2 regions of the Mixta mediterraneensis genome follow, and region 2 is predicted to be linked to the other one. Evidence: predicted binding sites of a transcription regulator. Region 2 holds the regulator's gene; the other holds the start of a gene.
The links. Region 2 encodes sigma-54, which starts transcription at its own class of promoters, with help from an activator protein. Its sites were predicted from a motif close to GTTGGCACANNTTTCGCTNT; they were not measured.
Positions count from the first base shown of each region.

Region 1: the regulator sigma-54 is predicted to act here: its motif matches at 1,745-1,764, upstream of glnA (glutamate--ammonia ligase).

Region 1 covers NZ_JASUAZ010000004.1:29,382-32,556, forward strand. The annotation lists gene glnL (nitrogen regulation protein NR(II)) at 1-48, opposite strand, end outside; gene glnA (glutamate--ammonia ligase) at 188-1,597, opposite strand; gene typA (ribosome-dependent GTPase TypA) at 2,033-3,175, shown strand, end outside.
Region 2 covers NZ_JASUAZ010000002.1:173,806-176,980, reverse strand. The annotation lists gene lptA (lipopolysaccharide ABC transporter substrate-binding protein LptA) at 1-455, shown strand, start outside; gene lptB (LPS export ABC transporter ATP-binding protein) at 461-1,186, shown strand; gene rpoN (RNA polymerase factor sigma-54) at 1,235-2,668, shown strand; gene hpf (ribosome hibernation promoting factor) at 2,690-2,977, shown strand; gene ptsN (PTS IIA-like nitrogen regulatory protein PtsN) at 3,131-3,175, shown strand, end outside.

The sequences.
Region 1 (3,175 bases), on a different contig from region 2:
TAAGGAATTGAGAATCTGCCCTGCATCGGGCAGCGAACCAGTTGCCATACAGCGATCCTCTGCACTAATTAAGTGCATTGTAGTCTTTAAGCTAAATTTAAGGCGTATAAGCGGTGAATTCGCGGAGAAAAAAGCCCATCCGAAGATGGGCTGAAAGTTTCCACGGCAACATAAAACCTAAAATTGATTAAACGCTGTAGTAAAGCTCGAATTCTACTGGGTGTGGAGTCATACGAACGCGGTCATCGTCTGCTTTGCGCAGGGCGATGTAGGCGTCAATCGTGTCGTCAGTGAACACGCCACCACGGGTCAGGAATTCACGGTCTTCGTTCAGTGCGTTCAGGGCTTCTTCCAGTGAACCGGCTACTTTTGGAATCTCAGCTTCTTCTTCCGGCGGCAGGTCATACAGGTTTTTGTCCATGGCATCGCCTGGGTGGATCTTATTGATGATGCCGTCAAGGCCGGCCATCAGCAGAGCGGTAAATGCCAGGTATGGGTTAGCCGCTGGATCCGGGAAGCGTGCTTCGATACGACGTGCTTTCGGGCTGGCAACAACCGGAATTCGGATGGAAGCCGAGCGGTTACGGGCTGAGTAAGCCAGCATAACCGGCGCTTCGTAGCCTGGAACCAGACGCTTGTACGAGTTAGTGGTTGGGTTCGCCAGGGCGTTAATCGCTTTAGCGTGCTTAATCACACCGCCGATATAGAACAGCGCCATTTCAGACAGGCCGCCGTACTTATCGCCAGAGAACAGGTTCTCGCCACCTTTAGACAGTGACATATGGCAGTGCATACCTGAACCGTTGTCGCCAAACATTGGCTTCGGCATAAAGGTGGCTGTTTTGCCGTAAGCGTGCGCGACGTTATGCACGACATATTTGTAGATCTGAATTTCGTCAGCTTTTTTGGTCATGGTGTTGAAGCGGGTTGCCACTTCGTTCTGACCGGCTGTTGCCACTTCATGGTGATGCGCTTCCACTACCAGGCCCATTTGTTCCATGGTCAGACACATGGCAGAACGGATGTCCTGTGATGAGTCAACGGGTGGAACCGGGAAGTAGCCGCCTTTCAGACCTGGACGGTGACCTTTGTTGCCGCCTTCGTATTCTTTACCGGTATTCCATGCTGCTTCGATGTCATCAATAGCAACGTGTGAGCCGGAAGTAGAAGAGCCGAAGCGGATGTCATCGAACAGGAAGAATTCGGGTTCTGGTCCGAACAGCACGGTGTCCGCGATGCCAGAAGAGCGCAGGAAATCTTCAGCGCGCTTTGCAATTGAGCGCGGGTCACGATCGTAGCCCTGCATCGTGCCTGGTTCAAGGATGTCACAACGGATGATCAGCGTAGAATCTTCGAAGAACGGATCCATTACCGCTGTGGTCGCGTCAGGCATCAGCACCATATCTGATTCGTTAATACCTTTCCAGCCACTGATGGAGGAGCCATCGAACATTTTGCCTTCTTCGAAGAAGTCAGCGTTAACCTGGTGAGCAGGGATAGTAACGTGCTGTTCTTTACCTTTGGTATCGGTAAAACGCAGGTCAACAAACTTAACTTCATGCTCGTTCATCATCGAGAGAACGTGTTCAGCGGACATACTCAACTCTCCTGGAAATGGTCATTGTCTACATGGTGAGAGAACTTTGTTGCCTGGAATGCGTCTCTTGATACATCCATCCCTAACCAACAGATCTCGGCAAGCTCTTCAACCGTTGTCTAACTGTCGTTTTTGCTTAATTCATATAAAGCGAATTCTGTGCCAACTTTATCTTATCGCGCTAAATCGCGCTGTAACGCATTTTGCAGGCTTGGCGGACTGCACCATTATGGATGATTTGCACTAAATTGGTGCTACAGGCTTAAATATAAGCACTAATTTGGTGCAATCTGCCAATTTAGTGCATTTTCTACACCGGAAACAGTGCGAGTTTCCGTCAATGCAATAATCTTTCAGTGAAAAGTGTGATCATGTTCAGTATTCCGCTTAATCCGTGTACAATAGCGCGCTATTTCTAATGCCTGAGGCAAAGCTGTGATCGAAAATTTGCGTAACATCGCCATTATCGCGCACGTTGACCATGGAAAGACCACCTTGGTTGACAAACTGCTGCAACAATCCGGTACCTTCGACGCCCGTACCGAAGCTACTGAGCGCGTGATGGACTCCAATGATTTGGAGAAAGAGCGTGGGATTACCATCCTCGCAAAAAACACCGCCATTAAATGGAATGACTACCGTATCAACATTGTTGATACCCCAGGACACGCCGACTTCGGTGGTGAAGTTGAGCGCGTTATGTCCATGGTGGATTCGGTGCTGTTGGTTGTAGATGCGATGGATGGCCCAATGCCGCAAACCCGCTTCGTGACCAAAAAAGCGTTCGCGCATGGTCTGAAGCCGATTGTGGTTATCAACAAAATTGACCGTCCTGGCGCTCGTCCAGACTGGGTTGTGGACCAGGTCTTTGACCTGTTCGTAAATCTTGATGCCACTGACGAGCAGCTTGATTTCCCAATCATTTATGCTTCTGCGCTGAATGGTATCGCGGGTCAGGAATACACGGATATGGCAGACGATATGACTCCGCTGTATCAGGCAATCGTTGACCACGTTTCTCCACCACAGGTTGAAGTTGAAGCGCCGCTGCAGATGCAAATTTCTCAGTTGGACTACAACAACTATCTGGGCGTGATCGGCATTGGCCGCATTAAGCGCGGTAAAATTAAGCCAAACCAGCAAGTTACTATTATCGACAGCGAAGGCAAAACCCGTAACGGGAAAGTCGGTAAAGTGCTGGGTCACCTTGGTCTGGAGCGTATTGATACCGATCTGGCTGAAGCTGGCGACATCGTTGCGGTTACCGGCCTGGGTGAGCTGAACATCTCTGACACCATTTGCGATCCTCAAAACGTGCAGGCGCTGCCAGCGCTGAGCGTTGATGAGCCAACCGTAACCATGTTTTTTAACGTCAACACCTCACCGTTCTGCGGTAAAGAAGGTAAGTACGTGACTTCACGTCAGATCCTTGAGCGTCTGAATAAAGAACTGGTTCACAACGTTGCGCTGCGTGTTGAAGAAACCGAAGACGCTGACGCGTTCCGCGTATCAGGTCGTGGTGAGCTGCACCTTTCCGTATTGATCGAAAACATGCGTCGTGAAGGTTTTGAACTGGCG
Region 2 (3,175 bases):
ACTCGGATAAACCCGTAAATATCGACTCGCAGAACCAGGCGCTGGACCTGCAAGGTAACGTCGCAACGTTTACCGGCAACGTTATCGTGACTCAGGGTTCTATCAAAATCACGGCTGACAAAGTGGTGGTGACGCGTCCGGGCGGTGACAGTAAAAAAACTATTGTTGATGGTTACGGCACGCCAGCAACGTTCTATCAAATGCAGGACAGCGGCAAACCAGTGCAGGGCCATGCAGCAAAACTGCATTATGAGCTGGCTAACGATTTCGTTGAGCTGACCGGCAATGCCTATATCGAGCAGCAAGACAGCAATATCAAAGGCGATCGCATTACTTATCTGGTTAAAGAGCAGAAAATGCAGGCTTACAGCCAGGGCCAGAGCAAGCGCGTAACCACGGTGCTGGTGCCATCGCAATTGCAAAATAAGCCCAACAGCGGAAAGAAGAGTAACTGATAGCTATGGCCACATTAATCGCAGAAAACCTGGCGAAGGCATATAAAAGCCGTCGCGTAGTAGAAGACGTCAGCCTGCAGGTAAAATCCGGCGAGATTGTCGGCCTGCTGGGCCCTAACGGTGCGGGTAAAACTACCACCTTTTACATGGTTGTTGGCATTGTGCCACGCGATGCCGGCCGCATTATTATTGATGATGAAGACATCAGCATTTTGCCACTGCATGCCCGTGCTCGTCGTGGTATTGGCTATCTCCCGCAGGAAGCCTCTATTTTTCGCCGTCTGAGCGTGTTCGACAATTTAATGGCGGTGTTGCAGATTCGTGATGATCTGACTGAAGAGCAGCGTCAGGATCGCGCCAAAGAGCTGATGGAAGAATTTCACATCGAACATCTGCGTGACAGCATGGGACAGGCATTGTCTGGGGGTGAACGTCGCCGCGTCGAAATTGCGCGTGCCCTGGCAGCTAATCCCAAATTTATCCTGTTGGATGAGCCCTTTGCGGGCGTTGACCCTATCTCGGTTATCGACATCAAAAAGATCATTGAGCATCTGCGTGATAGCGGCCTTGGCGTGCTGATTACCGACCATAATGTTCGTGAGACCCTGGCAGTATGTGAACGCGCATATATCGTCAGTCAGGGCCACCTCATCGCCCACGGTACACCCACAGAAATACTTGCTGATGAGCAGGTTAAGCGGGTTTATTTGGGCGAAGAGTTCAGACTCTGATAAGGTGTGGCTAATACTGACGTTTGCTGAGGAAAATCAATCCTGTCTATGAAGCAAGGTTTACAACTCAGGCTCAGCCAACAGCTGGCGATGACACCCCAGCTGCAACAGGCTATCCGGCTGTTGCAGCTTTCGACGCTTGAACTTCAGCAAGAGTTACAGCTCGCGCTGGAAAGTAATCCGCTGCTTGAACAAACCGATGTACATGAAGAAGTCGACGCCCACGACTATCAGGAAGCCGAAGCGCTGGATACACGTGAAGCGCTTGAGCAAAAAGATATGCCGGAAGAATTGCCACTCGATGCAACCTGGGACGAGATTTATACCGCAGGCACGCCGTCAGGCACTGGCACCGATTATCAGGATGATGAATTACCCATTTATCAGGGTGAAACGACCCAATCGCTGCAGGATTATTTGATGTGGCAGGTTGGGCTAACGCCTTTTACTGATAACGACCGCGCGATTGCCACCTCTATCGTTGATGCTATTGATGATACGGGCTACCTTACTGTTTCGCTTGAAGAGATCCTTGACAGCATCGGTAACGAAGAGCTGGAACTGGATGAGGTTGAAGCCGTATTAAAACGCATCCAGCGTTTTGATCCGATAGGCGTGGGTTCCCGTGATTTACGTGATTGCCTGCTGGTGCAGCTATCACAATATGCGCCTGATACGCCGATGCTGGCCGAAGCGCGTTTGATCGTCAGCAATCACCTTGATCTGCTGGCGAACCATGATTTCCGCAGTCTGATGCGTATGACACGTCTCAAAGAAGACGTGTTAAAAGAAGCCATGATACTGATTCAATCACTGGACCCCCGTCCGGGACAATCGGTCAATACTGGCGAGCCGGAATATGTTATTCCTGATGTGCTGGTACGTAAGATCGGATCCCGCTGGACGGTTGATCTTAATGCGGACAGTCTGCCGCGTTTGAAGATTAATCAGCACTATGCCGCGATGGGCGGTTCGTCACGCAATGACAGCGATAACCAGTTTATTCGTAGCCATTTACAGGAAGCCAAATGGCTGATTAAAAGCCTGGAAAGCCGTAATGATACTTTGCTGAAAGTGACGCGTTGTATTGTTGAACAACAACAGGATTTTTTTGAACAGGGCGAAGAATTTATGCGTCCTATGGTACTGGCGGATATTGCCCAGGCCGTTGAAATGCATGAATCGACGATTTCCCGCGTAACCACGCAAAAATATTTGCACAGCCCGCGTGGTATTTTTGAATTGAAGTATTTTTTCTCCAGTCACGTCAATACCGAAGGTGGCGGCGAAGCATCGTCCACCGCGATTCGCGCACTGGTCAAAAAATTAATTTCGGCGGAAAATCCAGCCAAACCCTTGAGCGACAGTAAGCTCACCACCATGTTATCTGATCAAGGGATCATGGTGGCGCGTCGAACCGTCGCTAAATATCGCGAGTCTTTATCCATCCCGCCATCAAATCAGCGTAAACAGCTGGTTTGAAAGAAATGAGAAGGAAGACCTATGCAGCTAAACCTCACGGGGCAACACGTTGAAATCACTGACTCACTACGTGAATTCGTCAGTGGGAAATTTGCCAAACTGGAACACTATTTTGATCATATCAATCAGGTTTATATTGTTCTGAAAATTGAGAAGGTCACTCAAATTGCCGATGCGACTTTACACGTCAATGGTGGCGAGCTGCACGCCACATCGGAAGCGGAAGATATGTATGCGGCTATTGACGGGTTGATTGATAAACTCACTCGTCAACTAACCAAACACAAAGACAAACTGAAAAAACACTAACCTTCACGCTGGCAGAGCGCTTATCGCGCTAACGCGGACAGGATGGGGCGGATTAACCGCCCCGTTTTGTCATCTATACCAGCGCCATCTGATGTCAGCATAAACGTGACATGCCTGCCTCAGTGGCTATGTGAACTCGCAAGTGAAACGATGATGAACAACGATCTGACCCTGGAATTGAGCTCAGTACTTTCGCTG